One region of the Turicibacter sanguinis genome, then DNA from elsewhere that is predicted to be linked to it. Evidence: riboswitches for the same ligand, from Rfam matches in the RefSeq annotation. Region 1 holds a riboswitch; each other region holds the start of a gene.

Region 1 (7,913 bases):
CTTGTGAAAAATCACCGCTCGCTTCCTTAATTCCAATAATATTTTTAATCCCGCTCAGTTGTTTCACTACATGTGGTTTCAAATTAACTCCTGTTCTTGAGGGAACATTATATAAAATAATTGGAATCTTAACCGATGACGCGATAGCTTCATAATGTTTGATCAGTCCTAAATCTGTTGCCTTATTATAATAAGGTGTCACGACAAGCAAACCATCTACGCCAACTGATTCACAATACCGACTCAATTCAATCGCGTAGGGCGTATTATTGCTCCCACTTCCAGCAATGACCGGAATACGAGATTTTACAACTTCTACCGTAAACTTAATCACCGTTTTTCGCTCTGTATCACTCATCGTGGCAGATTCACCAGTTGTTCCGCAAACAATAATGGCATCTGTGGAATTTTGAATATGCCATTCAATCAAAGCGCGAAGAGCTTCGTAATCTACTTCCTCATTTTTAAACGGCGTAATTAATGCGACTCCTGCTCCAATAAATTTAGTCATCCTAGTTCAACTCTTTCTGCGTAAAAAGCTACATTTATAAGTATTTTAATAATTGCTGTGCAATTTGAACGGTATTTGTCGCCGCTCCTTTTCTTATGTTATCGGCAACTACCCATAAATTTAATCCATTTTCAACACTAAAATCACGACGAATTCGTCCGACAAACACTTCATCTTTTCCCTCAGCACAAAGAGCAAGTGGATATTCATTGTTTGCAACATCATCTACTACTACAATTCCCTCAGCCGCTCTTAATTTTTCAACTACCTCTTCTAATTCAAAAGGGTGTTCAAGCTCGACATTAATGGCAATACTATGTCCAAATCTAACAGGTACTCGAACTGTGGTGGCTGTAATTTTTAGGTTATTATCTCCAAGAATTTTTCTCGTTTCATTAACCATTTTCATTTCTTCTTTTGTATATCCGTTATCTAAAAAATCATCGATATGAGGTAGACAATTATAGGCAATCGGATGCGGATAAAATGACACTCTTTCTCCTTGAATATCACTTTCTAAATCCCTTAATCCTTTCACACCTGAACCTGATACAGCCTGATACGTTGAATAGACAATTCGTTTAATTTGATAAGCTTTATGCAATACTTGTAACGGCACGACGCATTGAATGGTTGAGCAGTTTGGATTTGCAATAATATAATCATCCTCCGTTAATACATTCGCATTAACCTCTGGCACGACTAAAGGAATCTTGTCATTCATTCGCCAAGCACTCGAGTTATCAACAACACGTATACCATGAGCCGCAGCAATCGGTGCATACTTTTTGCTGACGCTTCCACCTGCTGAAAATAACGCGATATCAATGTCTTTATTAAAGGAATCTGGTGTTAACTCTTCTACCGTGTAAACTTTTCCAGCAAACTCGATTTTTTTTCCAACCGAGCGACTTGATGCTAGTAGAAATAAATGATTAATCGGAAACTGACGCTCCTCGAGTACCTTTAAAAAAGTTTGCCCAACTAATCCAGTCGCCCCTACAATTGCAACATTTACTTTTTTCAAATTAATCACTCCCCTAAGTTATAAGCCTAATTCTCCGGCTAAAACAGCAACTGTTGTTGCCTTATCCTTTTTATTGATGGTATAGGAAATGCTGATTTCAGATGTCGTTACCTGTCTAAATGAGATATGATGATTAGCTAGAATTCTAAATATTTTTTCCGTTACTCCACTTTGATTCAACATTCCAACCCCAATCACTGAGACTTTTGTAATATCATCTTCAAGTTCAATGTCAATTTCTTGATACTGTTTTTTTAGTTGTTGCATGACTTCCTTGATGACATCATAATCGTCTGTTGATGCAGTAAAAGAAAGATTAACGATCCCATTAATCGGTCCCGTTTGACTAATCATATCCACATTAATATTCGCTTCTGCTAATTTTTCAAAAACTATTGCAATATTTTCAACCTTAAATTCAAGATTGCTGATAGTCACCATTAACACATCGTCACTGATACTTAATCCTGTAATGACGTTCTCCTCCATATTATGATCAACTCCCCTAATTGTTGTCCCCGTGATATCATGCTGACTAGATGCTACATAAATTGGAATTTGATATTTACAACCAATTTCAACAGCTCTTGGTTCCATGATTCCAGCTCCAAGACTCGCCATTTCCATCATTTCTTCATAGCTAATATCATCTAATTTCTTTGCCTCTTTATATAGACGCGGATCAACAGAGTAGATTCCATCGACATCCGTATAAATATGACATCCTCCTCGTAGTTTGGCTGCTAAAGCGACAGCTGTTGTATCGGAACCCCCACGACCAAGTGTTGTAATGTCACCTTTTTCATTCATACCTTGAAATCCTGCGACGACGACAACTTTTCCTTCTTTTAAATACGATTTTACTTTTTCAATGTCGATATCAATGATTTTATTTTTTGTATGAGGACCTTGGGTTTTGATACCAGCCTGAAATCCGGTTAAACAAATTGCATCCACACCGTATTCTTTAAGCGCCATCGATAATAAGGAAATGGATACTTGTTCCCCCGTTGATAAGAGCATATCAAGATCTCGTTTATCAGGATTAGTTGATATTTTTTTTGATAATTCAATCAAATCATCTGTGGTTTTTCCCATGGCTGAAACAACAACGACCAGATCATGTCCCTTTTCTTTTTCAGCGACTATTTTTTTAGCAATATTTTTGATTTTATCCGTACTTGCAACTGATGTGCCGCCATATTTATGCACTAAAATCCCCATTTAATTCCCCTCCTGTTTACCTCTTTAAACTTCTAGTGATAGAAGTTCTTCATATGTTTGACGACGACAAATTAATTGAGCCTCACCATCTTTCACAGCAACAACTGCTGCTTTTGGAATTTTATTATAATTTGAGGACATGGAATAACCATAAGCACCTGTTGAGGTGATAATCAAAATGTCCCCACTTTCAATCTTATTTACGTCAACGTCAGTTATTAAGATATCCCCACTTTCGCAACATTTTCCGGCAATCGTAACATGACGCTCGTTTCCTGATTCCATCCAATTTGCAATGGCACATTCATAAACCGCTTGATATAAAGAAGGCCTAATATTATCTGTCATTCCTCCATCGACACTAACATAAGTTCTAACATCTTTAATATCTTTCATTGACCCAACCGTATATAAAGTACTTCCTGCATTGGCAACAATTGAGCGCCCTGGTTCAATAATCAATCTTGGAATATCTATTTGTAAAGTTTCGCAAACCGTCTGGGCTTTTGTTAAAATTGCCTCACAAAACTGTGCAATCGATTTAGGTGCATCCTTCTCTGTGTAATAAACGCCGACTCCTCCACCTAAATCAACATCAGTAATCTCAAATCCAAATTGCTCTTTAATATCTTTTACGAGTGTCATCATAATCTCAACTTCATCTAAAAAGGGATTCACATCAAAAATTTGTGATCCAATGTGCGCATGCAAACCAATTAAATTTAAATGCTCATACTTATGAAACACTTCAAGACATCTTTGTAAGTCCCCATTCGATAAGGTGAATCCAAATTTCGAATCGATTTGTCCTGTTTTAATGTAGTCGTGTGTATGTGCTTCGATACCAGGTGTAATTCTTAAATAAACATTTTGTTGTTTACCACGTTTATGACACATTGTATTTAGCGTCTCTAGTTCATAGTAATTATCAACTACAAAAACACCGACACCATACTCTAAGCCCATGTTGATTTCATCAAATGTCTTATTATTACCATGAAACAAAACATGATCCATTGGAAAATCAGCTTTATAAGCAGTATACAGTTCACCACCAGATACAACATCAAGATAAAGCCCCTCTTCTTTAATCAGGTGACACATGTAAAGTGGCAAGAAAGCTTTTCCGGCATAAGCCACACGATTCCCTCGCTCCTCAACTTTAAAATGCTTCCTATAATCTTTGCAATTTTGTCTAAGTAGTGCTTCGTCAAAGACATAAAGTGGTGTTTGATAAGTGTTAACCAATGTTTGACAACTTACCCCTCCAATAAATAATTGTTGATTTTCAATGTTCATTGTTCCATGTAGTTTCATCCTAGACTCCTTTTTTCATTTTGATAAGGCACTAAAAAAGCCCCTCGAATACATTCAAGGGGCCTTTAATATACCGAAAAATCGGTTGGGATATCCTCAAATGTAGCACACCACAAAGTGATTTTTGTGACAGTGATGCATATCTTTTATGCACCCCCAGAGAATTAACCTTAAAGCGTCAGTTAATCTCTTCGGCGAATCTTCCTTTCCCAATAAGTCATCGCGCTTACCTCGTTATTAGTACTCTTAAGCCTTCGCAACCTCTACGTTTTAATGATGGTTTGAATAAGCACGTTTCATCATGCTTAATACTATTTAATTGTGAATTCTCTTTATTTTATGTCAATCATCCCCCCTTTATTCCGTTTGGATGTCATATTTTAGTATTAGAAAAAAAGTTATCCTCAATTAGGAGGATAACTTTTTCATCTTAAGCGACTTCAATTTCATTTGTATCGTACTGTTTTTCATTATCTAACTGGTGTTTAAAGACAAATCGGAAAATATATCTAACAAAGGGTTGAACAAAGAAAATTTGAGTAAAGAAAGCAAAGGGTAAGTTAATCACAATATTTTGGAACCAAGTAGCAATTAGTTCGCTTGTGAAACCGTGGAATAAAATAGTTGAAACTAATGACATTAAAGGACACATGAAGACAATAGTCGAGCAAATAAATACGGTTGTAATAATCACTTGGCTATCTTTTTTGAAATCAATCATACTAAAAGCAAGTTTTTCTGAAAGAGGACCTGCAATAAATATTTCAATAAGTAAGGCGAAGATGAATTCAATCGGAACGATTTTTAAAGAAGTAACAAAGACTTGATTTGACATTCCTCCCATTTCAATGGCTACGTTATAAAAGACGAATAAATGAACTGTAATAAAAACAGTTAGTACAGCAAAGAATAATTTTTGAATTTTTGTTTTTGGCATAGTATCTTTCCTTTCTTTTCATAAAAGAACGCAAAAAAAGACACACGAAGTCACCTTGTACCGTAATCAGATTTACGTGCAAAGCACTACATGTGTCGTTTGTTCTAGTTCATTATTTAATTTTTTATAATTAGATTTTAACTCATTTAGAGACAAAAAGTCAATTATTTTATCGAATTCAATCATTTAAAGATACATTTTGAAAATGACTTTTGTAGTATGTTATACTTAATTAAAATCAGTTTTTTTGACAGCGAGGTTTTAGCATGACAATCGTTCACTCTTCAGAGGAGTTTCGAGAAGCGGTCCTTTATGAGTTAAATTTCAAGGCATTCCAAGAGAAGTATTGTAAAATTTTCAAAGATATTGAACATCCTGAAAATGGCTATTTCTTATTATACGAACGCCCTGGTTATTATGAGTTCGGGATTGCTGATTATACGATTCCCCATCATTTTACATTAAATTTTGATAACCCACAGCGACTTGTTCGATTTGGAACGGTTCACAAAGGGACAACAGAATTTCAAATTGATAATCAACCCATTTCTTCTTTTAAACCTTCTTCTTTTTTCGTTGTAGAAAAAGATTTAAAAGGGAAGCAGAATTGGACAAAAGGACAACATTTTCATGGTGCAGAAATCACGATTTATGAAAATTATTTCAATGATGTGATTCGCCCTTTATTAAAAAATGATTTTGATTTTGAGCGATTTGCAACAAACTATACGTATAATTATCTTCCACTTGAAGTCATGTCTATTTTACAAACAATGCAAACTTTATCCAACAAAAATATGCTCGATTCCTTAATGCTTGAAAGTTGTATTTTACAATGTATTTCGTTGATTATTCAGACAGTCGAGGAATCTGATGATAATACGTTTACGAAGCAACTTCATCATGGAAAGGTTCAAATTGGGAAAGATCGTTATCTTAATTTAAGTGCTAGGGATATTAAAAGTATTCAAAAGGCTCATGATATTTTAACTCAAAATATTTCTAACCCTCCAACGATTGAAACACTGAGTGAAATAGTTTTATTAAATCCACAAAAGTTAAAAGCCGGATTTTCTCATCAATATCATATGTCGATTGGAGAATTCACAACCTCTCTACGCATGACATTAGCGGCTAATCTGTTGTGTACAACGGATAAAAGTATTGCTGATATTGCAACTGAAACAGGATATCTTTATAGTAGTAATTTTATTAAAATGTTTAAACAAACGTATGAATGCACCCCACTTCAATATCGAAATAATAGTAGAAATTAAAAAACAGTTAGATGAACTCTAACTGTTTTTTATTTCTCCTTTAATTTGTAAAACATTTGAGCGTACGAGCATTGTGACTCCAAATACAAAGATGGCTGCCACGTAAATCAACCAGTAAATGTTCTGTGTCAACATCTCAATCATGCCTCCAAATAGAATCTGTCCTAGTGGAATGCATAATATTGCAAAAGCTGATCCAAAGGCTAAAATTTTTCCAAGCATAGCCCCATCAGTTGCTTGATATAAGTATGCAGCACTTAATACATTGGCTACACCTAGAATTCCCATGATGATCATCCCAAATACGGTAAATAAGATAACACTGATAAGAGCTGTGCTTAGTCCGTTTTGAAATAAGTAAACTGAGATTCCCATCATCACCATTGATATTGAGGTAAAGTACAGTAAATGGTGTACACGTTTGATGTGGAATTTTGTTGGTTTCGCGGTAATAATCAATCCTCCAATAATCATCCCAAGAGCAATGATTCCTTCTGCAATTCCATAAACTTGTGACGATAATCCGAATGTGACTTTAATTAAGTAAGGTGCCGCAACACTAAAGACTGGTACTAAAAAGAGATTATAAAATCCCGAGAATAAAAGCATGCGAAAAACGATTGGATTTTTATATCTTAAATAACGATAGCTTTCCTTCATATCCGTCACAAACACAGTTTTAAACGATTGTTTTTCCTCAGATTTTTGATGTGGAATATCTAAAAATAACTCAAGGATAGCTGAGAATAAAAAGCTCACCATATTTAGCGTAATCACACCTGTAATTCCGAAAAATCCATATAACATTCCGGCTAAAATTGGGCCAAGGAAGTTACTTAGTGAAGAGACTTGTTGAATAATCGCATTGGCGCGAACTAATTGATCATCTTTTACAACAATTGGAATACACGTATTCACAACAGGTTGATAAATGGTTGAAATAGCTGATAATATTACCATTACCATAGCAATCATCCAAGCACTGTCTTGCCCATTTAAGACAATAACTGAATAGAAAATTAATAAAATAGCACTTAATATATCAAGGCTAACCATTAACTTTTTCTTATCTCCACGGTCGGCTAAAATTCCCGCAATTGGTGACATTAAAACGACTGGAATCATTGAAATCGCAAGAATGGTTGCAAAGATACTCGCCGATCCTGTTAAATCTAATAAATATAATGACAAAGCAAATCGTTGAATCGAACTTCCAAATAACGAAATGATTTGCCCTAAAACTAAGATGTTAAAATTCTTGTGGTATAGTTTATTTGACATATTCTCTCCTTAAGCTTATTTGATACTAAAGTCGACGCAGATTGGATACTGCCCCGTTTCATCTAATTGTAACTTTGCATCAATCCCGTATAAGGTATATAAATTCTCATTAGTAATCACGTCGAGTGGTTTCCCACGGAAAACAACCTCGCCTTCCTTCACCCCAATTAAATAATCTGCGAACTTCGTCGCATTATTTAACTCATGTAAAACCATCACAATCGTGCGATTTTCCTCTTTGTTTAGTTTTTGAAGTAGCATTAAAATTTCTAGTTGATGCGCCATATCAAGATACGTCGTTGGTTCATCTAAAACGAGAATCTCGGTTTCTTGAGCTAG
Region 2 (7,913 bases), 1.3 Mb from region 1:
TTAACGAATAAAGTGATTCCTCTAAAATAACATAACTTATAAAAGATAGTAATAATGAAATGACCACATATCCTGTAATCACTAAGCTCCACTTTGGTAACCCTACCTTTTCAAGAAATCGATTAATCCACATAATACCCTTTTCCCCAAGCCGTCTTAATATAGACTGGATTTTTTGAATCCTTCTCAATTTTTTTTCTCAAATTTCGCACGTGAACCATGACGGCATTGTCACCAATCACTTGCCCTGAATCATTCCAAATACTTTGATAAATTTGTTCCATCGAAAATATTTTTTTACGATGAGTAATCAATAGTCGTAAAATCTCATATTCTGTCGTGGTCAAGGAAACCTCTTTTCCCTCTAAAATCACACGCGTCGAATTCAAATCCACCACTAAATCACCAATCGTAATCGTCGGTTCTACCTTTACCTGAGTCGTTGAATGATACTGATACGCTCGTCTTAATAATGCTTTAACACGGATCAATAAATCACTATTTGAAAAAGGTTTCGTGATATAATCATCGCCACCCGCTGAAAATCCCATCGTTTTATCCGATTCTTGGCCATAGGCCGTTAAAAATAAAATCGGAACAAAAGACTTCTGACGTATTTCAGAGCAGACAACAATCCCAGACTTCTTTGGCATCTCGACATCTAAAATCACAAGTCCAATACTCTCATCCATTAATTCAATGGCTTCCTCACCATTACAAGCCGTCACAACCTCGTACCCATCACCTGTTAATAAGATTTGAAGAATTTGACGAATATCTTGATTATCATCAGCGACTAAAATTCTATTTTTCATCTACTTCATCCCACCTTTAAAAAAATTAACTTATCTCAGTTATATCATAAATTAAATAAAATTCATCAAAAAAAGACAACCATAGGTTGTCTTTTTCAATTATTTTATATTCCTAACAATAAACACCTTTTCGCGTCATGGCTTCAAGCATCGTATAAACAACATCACTTGATCGTTCATTAGCAGCTTGAAACGCCTGTTTAAAGGTTTGAAAAGCGTCATCATCTCCATAATGAGAGATTGCTTTAACACAAATAAATGGGAGATGATGACGATAAGCGACTTGACCTAAAACAGCTGCCTCAACATCTATAAACTCAATGCGATAACTTTGATTTAAATGTTCGGAAATAATGCTACTATTAATAAAACGATCTGCTGTTCCAAAAAGTCCAACCTGGCCCTTATAATCTAAATACTTACAAGCCATTAAAGCAAATTGCTTTAAATGTAAGTCACTTGGGAAAACAACTTGATTCGTTCCAGGAATTTCAAATAATCGATAATGATTGGCTTGAAAATCGACATCATATTGGAAAACCATATCTGAAATGGCAATATCTCCAAGATCTTTTTTTTGCTTTCCGATATATCCGCAATTTCCAAATCCAATAACCGCGGTAATCGGATACTTCTCTGTAATCACACCCATTGCATAAGCAAAATTAACTTTTCCCTCTCCTGCTTGAACCAAAATGATCTCTTTCCCATTCAATTTTATTTCATAAATGTTGAAGAGATAATCTGTGACGATTTTATAATCATTCAATTTAGCTAATAATTGTTGCGCTTCAAACTTAGATTCGCAAAAAATACACAACATGTTCATCACCCTTTATCCAATTCAGGATCAATTTTATCTGACTCATTTCTACCTATCTTACTATATGCAATAGTTAATAGACGAGAACCTATTGAAGGGATTTCATACAAAAACTCGCTCCAATTATTGAAGCGAGTTTAATTAAAATGATGATCATTCGACTTAAACACGAATATCTGGGGTCGTTTCCCAACCATGTTCTGTAGTGTGATCATAAGCTAAAACTTCAAAATTGAATAAATTACTATGGATGAAGACCCCCATCATCACGAATAACCTTAATCATTTTCTCTTCATTTTAATCCCTTCCTAAACATTCGACATGAAACATCCATAATTTGAACTGTCTTTCATCAATTTTATTATGATAAAATTGATCAAACAAATAAGATTTGACATGATGAAAAATAGCGGGTGATAAATACTTCTGACCAACATACTCATTTATTTCATCAAAGAAGTTAATCATCTGTGATTCAACTCCTTTTAAAATGTACATATCAATTAAAGAACTCGTGACAGCTTTCGCTTGTTCGAATATCCCATATTTTAAAATTTTTTCTTTTGATTGATTTAAGTAATCCTCTGCCAGTTCATAATCACCTAACTCGTAATAAATAGTCCCCATTAATCCAAGTGCTAAATGCTTTTTTACTTCATCGGTCACAACCTGAACTAAATGATTTAAAACCTCCAATGCCTCTTCAAATCTCCCTTGAGATTTGTATAAATAACTTAAATTTTGATAAACTTCGGTGACAAATGGCGGATAGCATGGATTTTCAATAAAAGCAACTTGCACGTCTATGGCCTCTTGAATTCGACCACATTTGCGCAAAACAATCCCTTTAAGAATAATGTGAGCTGCCCGAGTTAGAGGTTGGGGCGTCTCTCCCTCTCTTAGTGCTAAGTCAATATGATTTAACGCTAAATCAAGTTGGTCGACCTGAAAATATCCTTTGGCTAAATTATAAAGAATTTTATAACGATACTCCGTCATATCTGGGCTTAGTGAATGAAGGCTCATCTTCAAATAAGAAATGCTCTCTTCATACATTCCCATTTTCTCCATATTTAAACCAATCCCACGGTACAATAACGTTGGATTTTGATGACTTAAAGAAGCGTAGGAAATCGCCAACGAAAAGTGTTGATTCGATTCAATCCATTGACTTTTTTGTTGATAATCAACGGCAATTAATTCTTCTAACTTTAGGCCTTCTTCATATAGTTCATACTGTGCCACGACTTTTTTAAATTTTTCATATTCAGTTGATAAGGTTTCCAATCGACAGCGCTCAGACACCCAATCCTTTGCCTGTTCAACGGCCGATTTTTTAAATGATTCTAGTGTAAACTCTTCTTGTAAAGCCCCATCTGATAACTCCAAAAGAATGCTATAAATCAACTCAACTGTTTCATTAGGAATAATGCGGCGTCCATTTTCTGCCATACTAATATAACTACGAGAAATACCATACGCCTGAAAAGCCTCTTGCTTAATATGATATTGACGTCGACACCATTTGATTTTTTCTGATACTTCTAAAAACAATTGCTTCAACTCCATCCAATCTAAATCATCCTGAGAATTTAAGTCTTTTTGAGACTAAGACATCCTATAAGTATCTATTCTCAACTCCACGAGTATCGCTAAAAATTTTCCAAGTATGAAAAACTTATTTTAAATGATAGATATAACCTAACTCTATTTTACAACAAAAAACATCATTTTTCTTGGTTTTAATGATAGAAAATAAACTTCTCATCCTCTTAATATTCTAATTCATGATTCATCTCTTATAAACCTGTCATTTTATGCATTTAAATTTCACTCATCTAAATCATCTAACAACAAAAAAAGTCAAGAACATTACAATTTAAGTAATCTTCTTGACTTTAATTCTAGTCGCAAGGTCTATGCCTTTAACCTTATAAAATTATCTTTTATGACGCTTAAGATAAAATTTATGATGTCGATTCAGTCTCCTAAATTAACGACGTGAATCTTTTTTTACTTTTTCTGATTTATCCATACGAGTTAAACGAACAACCGCTTCAACATGAGATGTTTGAGGGAACATATCAATCGGTTGAATATAATCTACTCGGTATTTTTTTGTTAACTCTTTTAAGTTTTTAGCTAACGTTGATGGATTACATGATACGTAGACAATACGTTTTGGTTGGACACGTTTTAACATCTCAATTAACTCAGGCCCCATTCCCGTACGAGGTGGATCGACGATAACCACATCTGGTTTGAATCCTTCATTTGCCCATTTTGGCACGATTGACTCTGCTTTACCAACCGCATAATACGTATTATCAATGTTATTTAATTTTGCATTTGCTTTCGCATCAATGATAGCCGCACGAGTAATATCCACCCCACGTACTTCACTTGCCTGATCAGCCACCCATTGACCAATCGTTCCAACTCCACAGTAAGCATCTACCACTTTTTCAGTTCCTGTTAAAGAAGCAGCATACTTCACTTGATTATATAACTTCACTGTTTGTTCTGGATTTAATTGATAGAAAGCGCGTGGTGATAAATTAAATTTAAATTTACCTAAACGATCTGTAATAAAATCTTCTCCCGCTACTTTAATCATATCTGGTCCAAAGATTTCATGCGTGTCATCAGAATTATAGTTGACATAAACTGACTTCACTTCAGGACAATACTTCATTAAATCAAGCGCTAAAGAATACATCTTCTTGAAGTCTTTATTCGCTAATACAAACGTCACTTGAATCTCACCTGTTCGATATCCACGACGAACGACAATGTGACGAGCTGTTCCTTTTTTCGTTTTGGGTGCATACGCAAAAACTTTATAATCATCTAATAAATCAACCGCGTGATTCACGACTTTGTTGATTTCTTCGTATTGAACCTCACAATCTGTGACATTTACTAACTCTCGTGAGTTCATGCTATAGAATCCGACCATCACACCATCTTCATCATACCCAACTGGCATTTGAGCACGGTTACGATAATTATATGGATTATCCATTCCCATCGTTGGACGGATATCTAATTCTTCAGGATCTAAATTGGTGTAACGTTCAACCGCTTGCCAAATGGCATCGCGTTTAATACGCAATTGTTCCGGGTAGGTCATATGTTGTAATTGACATCCACCACATTGTCCATAAACCTCACAAGCTGGTTGACAACGATGTCTTGATTTTTTCTTAACGCGTACTAATTCTGCTTCTGCATAACCACCTGCTACACGTGTACAAGTTGCCACAACTTCTTCCCCAACTAATGTTCCTGGGATGAACACCGCTTGTTTTTTATAATAACCGATTCCCTCACCGTTAATCCCGATGCGTTTAATCGTCACTAAAAATTCTTGACCAACCTTTAAAGGTGACATATTCATAAAAAAAACCTCCAATGCTTTTAAGCTACCCTTTATCTTACCACATTCGTGATTATTTTACATATCTTATTCGCAGATAGTTGACAAAATCCTCTCTTATTCGCAATAAATACACTGAGATGATGATCTTTCATTTATTATGTTGCAATGATACGTAATTTTATACCATTTTTACTTATTTATAACAATTTATATTGACTCTACAATAAAAGATGCTACAATAGGGATAATTGAATACGTCTCTGTTCTCTTTGATGAGTTAGAGGTGCATGGCTAAAGAGTAGGAATTTCGAGAGTGACGTCTAAGACAAATTCTAAAAGGTATCCATGCCGAAGTGAAAATAGTGTCCGCTATTTTTTGCTGGGGTTAGATTGAAGAAGTCTAACACTGTCACTGCCTATGGTAGTGGAGAACTAATGATCGGAGAGTTAAATAATACGTGTATCACTAAGGGATCTTTTTTTAGCTACCCCATTATTGAGCAATGTATGAGTTTAACTCTGCATTGCTCTTTTTTTTATAACTTTCAGAGCCGGACGAGATGATTCAATCAAAGTTCAATATAAAAGGAGAGAATGAAAATGGTTGGAACCATCTATGCCTTAATTCCGGCAATCCTCACAATTCTTTTGGTTATCATCACACGTCGCGTTATCTTATCACTAGGAGTCGGTGTCATCTGTGCTGCTTTAATTTTATCAGCATTTAGCATCGGAGATACCATCTCAACCATACTCATCACTTTTAGTTCTCTAGTCATTGAAGAGGATGGACTTTACGGATTCTTAAATGAGTGGAATATGTCCATCATCTTCTTTTTAATCGCCCTAGGTATTATTACAGGCTATATCGTCTTATCAGGAGGGGCCACTGCTTTTACAAAAGCCATTATTCGTCGCGTTCAAACACGCGAAGGGGTACAATATACCGCTGCTATTTTAGGAATTCTGATTTTTGTTGATGACTACTTCAACGCTTTAGTCGTTGGAAATGTCTCAAAACCATTAGCCGAAGCACAAAAAGTATCGCGAGCTCGTCTCGCTTATATCGTTGATTCAACGTCAGCACCTATTTGTGTCATTTCCCCCATTTCAAGTTGGGCAACTGGAATCATGGGTTCTATGGCTGTCATCTTAGCAGGAGCAGGCATTTCTTACAGTGCCTTCTCAGCCTTCTTAATGACCATTCCTTATCATTTTTATGTCATCACAACCCTCATCATGGTCTTCGTTGTCATTCGCTTTAACTTAAATCTTGGATTAATGAAAAAATACGAAGCCGACACGTTACAAGGAAGCGACAGCTCAATTGTAGGCAGCGAACTATCGAATCCTCATGAAAAAGATGTTGAATCTTCAAAAGGAACGATTTGGGACTTAATTCTTCCTATTCTAACCTTAATTATTGTCACAGTTGGAACGATGGCTATCACCGGAATTCAAGGGGCACAATCAGTCACTGATCCTGAGTTTAACTTCTTCTTCACCGTCCTTGACAACATCGCTCTCTCTAAAGCACTTCGTTATGGAGGAATGGCTGGATTAATCGTTTCAATGGGACTGGCTTATCGTCATGTTTTAAACAAAGAAGTCACACTACCTGATTTTTTAAAAGCTTTTATGATAGGAGCTCGCTCTATGTTTGGAGCGATTGGAATTTTATTATTAGCTTGGGCGATTTGTGAACTAGTTGGAGCCTTAGATGCTGGAGGCTATTTAGCTTCAGTGATTACAAGCACCAATATTAATCCAAACTTTATTCCAGTTGTCATGTTTATAGTCGCAAGTTTTATGGCTTTCTCAACCGGAACATCTTGGGGATCATTCGGAATCTTACTTCCAATTGCGGGAAGTGTTGCCGCAGCCATCGACTTAAATCTGATGATACCGGTTATGGCTGCTGTCTTATCGGGTGCAATTTTTGGAGATCACGCGTCACCGATTTCAGATACAACCCTTCTATCAGCCACTGGGTCAGGTTGTGACCTCGGAGCTCACTTCAACTCCCAACTCCCTTACGCTCTATTATCAGCAGGTATCGCTGCCTTAGGCTATATGGCGTTTGGGGTGACAGGGACTTTAATGACGTCTTACATCGTCATGGCTTTAGGATTTGCTTTGGTAATTTTCTATGCTCGACGTCAAAACGTTAAGAAAGTTGAAAACCTACACTTAATGCCAAATGAATAAGAAATCAAAACGGGAGAATATGACATAAATTTAAAAGGAGTCAATGAACAGGGGGGAAACTGATTCAATGACTCCTTTTTATTATATTTCTAAGAGAGGTTGAGAATTGGAGAAAAGATTTATCATCTTGTACTAAACATAACATAGGGGGAGAGTTACGTCTCATACAAGTACATTATGGGAACACTTTTCAAATCTTAAACAAAATAAACAAACTTTTTTAAAATTTTATTTTCTTCCTTTTATAGGATTTAATGTTTCAGATGTTGCAAAATCTGAAGAGGAAACTGAGGGCTTTATCATCACAATGATAAACTTTAAAATTCAACGAAAATCGTCATAAATTTTAAAATAACTAATAAAGTATAATAGGAAACAAATTACCTATACTAATAGTATTTCGAATAAAAGGAGAGACTCTTCATGGAAAAAACAAAAACTTTCCAACTTACCGAAAGTCAATACAATCTAGTCGAAGAATTACTCGAAATCGCACCCGGTCATACCGAAGCTGAAAAACTCATTTCTGCTCTTGAACTTGCCGTCGAAGTCGGGGCTCACACCGATATGTTTTAACATAAAAAGGTCCCAATAGAAGCGGGACCTTTTTATGTTAAATAATAAAATTCTTTTATAAAAATGAGATGGGTCACCTAGCATCTTATCCTCCGCTACTAGGCAATG
Region 3 (7,913 bases), 300 kb from region 1:
CAGGATTTATTGTTGATTCATTAGGAATCTTACATGGATTTACATTCTCAGCAGGATTTATTGATTATGCAATTAACTTTAATTTTGCAACTAAACCACTATTAATCTTATTAGTTGGATTAGGAATGGCAGTTTTATACTTTGTAGTATTCTACTTCTTAATTACAAAATTAAACTTACCAACACCAGGTCGTGAAGAAGACGACGAGGAGTTCACTGAAAATACAGTAATTTCAGGAGATTATAATGAACTTGCTAAAAAATACATTGAAGGTTTAGGTGGAAGTCAAAACTTAGTTAAAATCGATAACTGTGCAACACGCCTTCGTCTAGAAGTAAAAGATGCTACATTAGTACAGGATAAAGCATTAAAAGCAATTGGAGCACGCGGAGTTGTTAGATTAAGTAAAACAAATGTTCAAATCATTGTTGGAACAAATGTAGAATTCGTTGCAGATGCAATGAAAGCATTAGTTTAATATCAAAAAAAGGAGTCGAATATCGGACTCCTTTTTTATATATAATCAGAAAATAACCCGACGTATTTTATACAATCAAGAGTAGGATCTTTAGAATGAAGAAAAAGATAAATGGATGAATCTAATAACTGCTCATGTTGAGAAAAAAAAGAACAATCTCCGTATTTGATAGCTTTGATTAAACGAGGAAGCTCCGCAATTAAAGCATCAATAGGGTTTAAATTTTTAGTTGGATGAATGAAATCAACATCGATATAAATATAATACAGATATTTTTTTTCATCATAAGTTGTCCATTCACCTAATAATTTAAATTCACTAGAAATTAAATGTTGATACATGAATTCATGGTTGATACAAAGAAATAAGTCTGAGATATTAGGATCATGTACTAATGTGTATCGTCTAGGAATAATTTGATTAAAATTATTTAATTCATCATTAATCCAAATATAATCAGATGTAGCTTCATTCATCTATATGCCCCCTTTTAATATAATTTATGAGAGAATATAGGTGAGCGGAACATGTAAGGGAGGATATTTATGCTAGAAATTATTGCAATGACATTAGAAGATGCAAAAACAATTGAAGAATGTGGAGCTGATCGAATTGAACTAGTTAGTGCCTTAACAGAAGGGGGATTGACGCCAAGCTACGCTATTATTGAGAGTGTTGTGAAAAGTGTGAAAATTCCAGTCAATGTCATGGTTAGGCATCATGCTAAAAGTTTTAATTATAGTAATGAGGAAGTAGATTTAATGATTCGGGATATCGAAATCATTAAATCATTGGGCGCAAATGGGATTGTTCTTGGACTATTAGATGGTCAAAATCAGATTGAGGAACAACAACTTAAACAACTTTTAAATGTTTGTAATGGATTAGAAGTTACGTTTCATAAAGCCATAGATGAAACAAATGTACTTGAAAGTGTTCAGACATTATCTAAATATCCACAGATTACAAATATTTTAACGGCAGGGGGACTGAATCATATTACGAAGAATGGCGATGTGATTAAACAAATGATTGCCAAGTCAGGACACATTAACGTTTTATTAGGAGGAGGACTAACTCTTGATAATTTCAATTTGATAAAAACAGAGACAGGGGCTACAGACTTCCACTTTGGAACAGCAGTTAGAATAAACAAATCTCCATTTGGTGAAATTGATAAACAAGAGCTTTTGAGATTAGTTAATTTAGCCAAAAAATAGCATACTTTTAGATATTTTTTTATACAAAGAGTTAGTTATACGTTAAAATATAAGGTAATCATTTGTAAATAAGGTTCGGAGGATACGTTATGTTTTTAACAATTGGAGAAAAAATTCGTCAAGTACGTAAACAGTATGGATTAAAACAAGTTGCCTTTGAATCGTTTGGATTTTCACGTAACTATATTAGTATGTTAGAAACAAATAAAAGATCTTTAAATGAAGAAATGAAACAACTCATGTATGATGCATTAGATCAATTAACAAATGGATTGTTTAAAGAGAATTATACGTATGAACAATTTTGTTTAACACCAGAACAACAAGCAGAAATTTGGTTAGAGGAACATTGCACGTTAGAGTACGGTCTAAGTGATTATGAGATATTTAATGAAGTTGCGACAAAATATGAATTATTTCAACCACTTATTAATTTGAATGAGAAAATAGCAATTCATTATTACACTACTCGTGATCATCAGAGATCAAATGAATACTTTTTAAAGGCTATTTCATATTGTAATCAAACGGATATCAACCCAGCTAAATATTATAATTTGGTTGGAGTAAACTTTAATCAGCTGGGGCAGTATAAAGATGCCATTGCACAATATAAGATAGCTAGTTATTTCTTATCAGAAGAGACAGGAAGTCTTAAATATAAAAATTTATATGATATGTCTACTAGTTATTTATATGATGGAGATTGTGAACAAAGCTTAATTTATATTGATGAAATAATGAATCAGAATGAAGATATAATGGCAAAAGGTTCATCATATTTATTAAAAGGGATGATTTTACAAAAACAAAATAAGGATGAAGAGGCCAAAAAAATATTATTAGAGTTCATTGAAAATCCATTTTGTCCTCCAATTTTAGGACATGCTTATCATAATCTAGCCTATTTAGAATACAATAATGGATTTTATGAAGAAGCTAAATCAATTTTTAATGAAATTAAAAGAGATATTTTTACAAGTGCTCATATGGACCAAAAAGAGGATTTTATTACATGGGGACTTCAAATGTATCTTGATTTAAAGGATTTTGATTCAATTAAATCTTTATTTGAAGAAGTAAAAGAGTTAATCAAACAAGCATTAGCTATTCCCTCAACTTTATTGTTGATGGAAAAACAACTTTATAAAACAATTATTAACGAGAGTTTAATTAAACCAGATAAAGTGTTACAGTATACTTCATTAATAAAATCTCTATGATGGAAAATGTCACAGATTTCGACAAAAATCTGTGACATTTTTTAAATTCAAAATTTGTGGGAAACTAAGTATAATAGAGCTTGTGAGATGAAGTGATGAGTAAATTAATTAGAGGTTTTTTATTTATTAAAGAAACTTAGGGGTAAGTTTTTGGGTTAGTGTTATGTTATTCAATTAGTCGTTTATTTATTTCTCTTAACTAGTGGGACAGATAAGAGCAAAAAAAGAGTGTTAGTAGGGGTACTAACACTCTTTTTTTGTCTAAAAAGCAATAATATTCAATAGGATTAAACAGGTTAGTAGAGCAGGAATAGAAAGTAAATAAACTAGTTTCTTTTTGCTTTCGCTACTGTTATGGAATATAGTGACAAGACAGATTAATACTAAATCAATTGTTAAAAAGAGGGTTATTACATTGTGTGAGATTTTTAGGTCCCAAATACCAGGAATAAAGAACTCCATCAAGGTTAAAAGGGTGATAATAAGAATTCCCCATAAACTTTTAGATAAATCTAATTCGTGTGATTCATTATTGCGACAAGAAAAATATACACATCGAACTAAAACTACTGAGGTAAATAAGTAAGGACTTAATAAAAAAAGTTGATAAATATACTCTATGATAAACTGAAAATTCAATAGTTAACACACCCTTTCATTAATTTTTATGTAAGCTAAATTTTTGATATGATAACTATTTTAAGCACCAAAAAAGCAGGAAACTCCCTGCCTAAAGTAATTGCGATTTAAAAAATGATTCTGTTGACTCAAATAATAATGCTAAGTAATTAAGAGTCTCAAATCCATGACTTGCACCGGTGATTGTAATGAGTTGTGCTCGATTATTGTAGTATTTCAAATATTCATAAGAAGTCTCGATTGGAACAGTTAAATCTTTATCCCCATGAACTAATAAAACAGATCCTTCAAATTTCTGTGCCGTTTCATAAACGTGTAAGTTAATATCTTGAGTGAAGAATTTCATACCGACTTGTAGAGTTCCCCATGGAAGATAACCAGATTCCTTTATCTCTTCCGTTATTTGTTTTCCAAGTAAAAATCCATTTCTAGCCATGTCAGGAATAAAACCAGCGGGTGCCCATAAGCAAAGTGACTGAATATCATGTGGACGAAGTCCTGCTAATAGACTAGCAACGCAGCCACCCATACTCATTCCAAGAACACCAATACGCTTTGAGTCAATATACTCAAGTGAGCGAACATAATTTAAAATAGCATGGGCATCTTCAAGTTCGGTACTTACAGACATATCTGAGAAATCACCGTCGCTTTCACCACTTCCCATAAAATCAAAGCGATAAACTGCAATACCAGCAGTCTCTAATCGTTTAGCCAATCTTACGAAGCTAAATCCAAATTCACAACGATTAGCTGTGAAACCATGAAATAAAATTATAGCTGGAATAGAAGAACTTATTTGATTAGGAAGGTGTTCAGTCCCACGTAAAACAAATCCATCTCTTACAAACTCAATAGCTTTCATCATTTAAAAATCCCCCCTAGTATGATTACTAAACTTACTATACCACGAAGGCAATGAATAGTTAAGTAAACGTTTTTATTATTATTGAGAAGTATAAATAAAAGACTATAATAAAATAAAGGAGGATGAAATATGAAGTATCCGGTTGGATTTATTGGTAGTGGTAATATGGCGATGGCGATGTTAAAAGGATTATTGAAATCTGAATTAATATTATCAAATGATATTTTGATGTCTAATCCTAGCCAGACAAAAGTTAATCGATTTGTTGAAGATTATAAAATAAATGGGACAACTTCAAACCAAGACGTTGCAAATTTATGTCAAATTGTTATTTTAGCAGTTAAGCCATATTTATATCCCGCTATTATTGATGAAATTAAAGAAAGTATTCATAAAGAAACCATTATTGTGAGTATTGCAGCAGGACCAACACTTCAAATGATTGAGGACTATTTTCAAAAAAGTATTAAGGTAGTTCGTACAATGCCAAACACACCAGCACAAGTCGGTGAAGCGATGTCAGCAATTATACCAAATCGCAATGTTACAGAAAATGAGTTAAATCAAGTGATTGCTATTTTTAATAGTTTTGGAAAATGTGAAGTGGTGTCTGAAGTATTAATTGATTCCGTTATTGCTGTGAGTGGATCATCACCTGCTTATGTTTATATGATGATTGAAGCAATGGCTGATGCTGCTGTTTTACAAGGGATGCCACGAAATCTTGCTTACGAATTTGCTGCACAAGCAGTGCTTGGAGCGGCGAAAATGGTACTAGAAACAGGGATGCATCCAGGGGGATTAAAAGATCAAGTTTGTTCACCAGGTGGCACAACAATTGAGGCAGTTGCTAAATTAGAACAAGAGGGATTTAGAGCAAGTATTATGAATGCTATGGAAGCTTGTGCAAAGAAATCTAAAAAAATGAGTAAATAAAAAAGACACGCTTTAAAACTAGCGTGTCTTTATAGGCTATTTATATAATTTATCTTCTTTTTTCTCAAATTTTTTTCCTCATGACGTTGTTCTTTATGATGAATTTCCATTTCATGAATTTTTTCTTTAATACTCATTAAGGCCATCTCATTTTTAAAAATTTATTATAGTTAGCTCTCTATAGTGTATTTATTAAAAAAATATAAAATAGAAATTTTATTGGATAGTTACATAAATTTACACTTGCAAAAGAATAGAATATAGTTTATGATTTAATTAATTAAAAAATAAATAGGTTTTAGATAGAGGTGCGGTAACTAAGAGTACTATTGAAGAGTGAAGACGTAGACGCAATAGGAAAGGAGTTCTCGCCGAAGCCTATCATCGATACTTTAAGGTGATAGAGCTGGTGTTATGTAAAATATACTTAACACTGTCACAAAATATTTTGTGGTGAGCTATCATTTAAGATGAATGCATTGTATATCGATTAAATGATATATTAAAATTCAAAGTCTTGAGTGATTTGCTCAAGGCTTTTTTTTATTAAAGCCAACCATAAAAATTGTGGAGGGCTATCATTTGAGCATTCAAAAGTAAACGCACGTTATGTGATTATTTCTGAAAAGTCTTGAGTGATACTCAAGACTTTTTTTATTGTGAAGCTCTTGCACCTCATACCATCCAAGAAAAGATGGGGACAATGCTTTATTGGATGTTAAAAACCTGAAGGGAGATTAATATATGTTAAGTCTTAGAAGAGCCAGAAGTATTGAAACTGAGGCAGGTGCGAAAAAAGAATTTAAAGTACCACATACGCTAGTTATTATTTCTTTTATCTTAGTCATCGTTGCCGTAGCAACATGGATATTACCAGCTGGGATGTATGAGCGAGTGGTTAATGATTTAGGTCGAACAGTCGTTGTGGATGGATCGTTCCAATACATCGAGCAATCACCGCAAGGATTATTTAGTTTATTACAAGCTCCATTAGAAGGAATTGTAGGAGCTTCAGAAATTATTGCCTTTTTATTTATCGTAAGTGGAGCAATTGCTATTATTACAAAAACACGTGCAATTGATGCTGGAATTACAAGTGCCGTTAAATCGTTCCATGGAAAAGAGATGTTAATGATTCCGTTTATTATGGGATTATTCTCATTAGGTGGCGCAGTTTTTGGAATGACGGAAGAGGCAATTCCATTTATTGCAATGTTGATTCCACTTTGTTTAGCTTTAGGTTATGACAGTATTATGGCGATGGCTATTTCTTATGTTGGATGTATTGTTGGTTTTGCTACAGCAATGATTAATCCATTCTCAGTAGGGGTTGCTCAAAGTATTGCAAATGTTCAAGCTGGATCAGGTGTGGGATTCCGTACTCTAATTTGGGCAGTTACAACTTTAGCATCTATTCTATTCTTAATGTGGTATGGTCGTCGTATCAAACGTAATCCAGAATTAAGTCCCGTTTATGAAATTGATCAGTCACGTCGTGAAGCATTAAAAGAATCAACTGAAGAACATATCGAGTTTACAGTAAGACATAAAATTATTTTATCTTCGATTTTAGTTTGTTTAGCTGGAATTGTCGTTGGAGTACTAAAATTTGATTTTGCTATTCCAGAAATCGCGGCTTTATTCTTAGCTACAGGAATCGTGGCAGGATTTATTGGACGTTTAAGTTTTGATGATATGGCAACATCGTTTGTAAGTGGAGCAAAAGATATGATTGGAGCAGCTATTGTGGTTGGATTTGCTCGTGGAATCGTGATTCTTGCACAAGATGGTCAAATTATTGATACAATTCTTTACCAATTATCAAACTTCATCGGTCAATTACCTTCGTTAATTGCGGGATATGTCATGTTCTTTGTTCAAATGTTTATTAACTTCTTTATTTCATCAGGTTCAGGACAAGCAGCTTTAACAATGCCGATTATGGCGCCACTTGGTGAGTTAGTTGGAATTACACCGCAAACATCAATTTTAATTTTCCAATTTGGTGATGGATTCTCAAATGCGATTTTCCCAACAAGTGCAGTCTTAATGGCTTGTTTAGGGGTAGCAGGTATCCCATGGTCAAAATGGATTAAATGGATTTTACCACTACAAGTTATCTTTGGAGTAATTGCTATTATCTTTATTACAATTGCTATTTTAATGGGTTGGTCATAATATTAATTTTGCTAGGCATTTTCTTTATAGAGAATGCCTAGTAAACTATAGTTGAACTTAAAATGAAAAATGAATTAGAATAAGAAGAAATCTATCAATAGATTTTTGTATACAGGAGGGGCATTATGAAAGAACAATTATTGCAAATTAGTGAAGAGCTTAAACAAAGATTATGGGAAATGAGTGACTATATTCATGATCATCCTGAGCTTGGAAACCAAGAGTTCGAAGCTGTAAATACATTAACTTCATTTTTAAAAGAACATAATTTTTCAGTTGAAGTAGGTGTTGCAGGATTAGAAACAGCATTTACAGCGGTTTACGATAGTAAAAAACCTGGATTATCTGTCGCTTATTTATGTGAGTATGA

Evidence for each region. A riboswitch is a leader RNA that binds a small molecule or an ion and turns the genes downstream of it on or off. The one in region 1 is predicted to bind lysine.
Region 2: it holds a riboswitch for lysine, as region 1 does, so the genes downstream of both, HLK68_RS01620 (Na+/H+ antiporter NhaC family protein) here and lysA (diaminopimelate decarboxylase) in region 1, are expected to answer to the same signal.
Region 3: it holds a riboswitch for lysine, as region 1 does, so the genes downstream of both, HLK68_RS06375 (YfcC family protein) here and lysA (diaminopimelate decarboxylase) in region 1, are expected to answer to the same signal.

The regions. Positions count from the first base shown of each region.
Region 1 covers NZ_CP053187.1:1,601,793-1,609,705, reverse strand. Annotated here, with positions in the region: gene dapA (4-hydroxy-tetrahydrodipicolinate synthase) at 1-511, opposite strand, end outside; gene HLK68_RS07805 (aspartate-semialdehyde dehydrogenase) at 546-1,547, opposite strand; gene HLK68_RS07800 (aspartate kinase) at 1,557-2,762, opposite strand; gene lysA (diaminopimelate decarboxylase) at 2,787-4,079, opposite strand; lysine riboswitch at 4,175-4,353, opposite strand; gene HLK68_RS07790 (DUF2798 domain-containing protein) at 4,510-5,016, opposite strand; gene HLK68_RS07785 (helix-turn-helix transcriptional regulator) at 5,283-6,293, shown strand; gene HLK68_RS07780 (MFS transporter) at 6,312-7,574, opposite strand; gene HLK68_RS07775 (ABC transporter ATP-binding protein) at 7,590-7,913, opposite strand, start outside.
Region 2 covers NZ_CP053187.1:292,812-300,724, forward strand. Annotated here, with positions in the region: gene HLK68_RS01595 (sensor histidine kinase) at 1-133, opposite strand, end outside; gene HLK68_RS01600 (response regulator transcription factor) at 123-815, opposite strand; gene mtnN (5'-methylthioadenosine/S-adenosylhomocysteine nucleosidase) at 928-1,638, opposite strand; gene HLK68_RS01610 (tetratricopeptide repeat protein) at 1,937-3,208, opposite strand; gene rlmD (23S rRNA (uracil(1939)-C(5))-methyltransferase RlmD) at 3,633-5,039, opposite strand; lysine riboswitch at 5,292-5,464, shown strand; gene HLK68_RS01620 (Na+/H+ antiporter NhaC family protein) at 5,622-7,229, shown strand; gene HLK68_RS01625 (hypothetical protein) at 7,653-7,805, shown strand.
Region 3 covers NZ_CP053187.1:1,300,947-1,308,859, forward strand. Annotated here, with positions in the region: gene nagE (N-acetylglucosamine-specific PTS transporter subunit IIBC) at 1-479, shown strand, start outside; gene HLK68_RS06350 (staygreen family protein) at 515-955, opposite strand; gene HLK68_RS06355 (copper homeostasis protein CutC) at 1,025-1,699, shown strand; gene HLK68_RS06360 (helix-turn-helix domain-containing protein) at 1,789-2,922, shown strand; gene HLK68_RS06365 (alpha/beta hydrolase) at 3,653-4,429, opposite strand; gene proC (pyrroline-5-carboxylate reductase) at 4,559-5,365, shown strand; lysine riboswitch at 5,661-5,834, shown strand; gene HLK68_RS06375 (YfcC family protein) at 6,110-7,543, shown strand; gene HLK68_RS06380 (M20 family metallopeptidase) at 7,669-7,913, shown strand, end outside.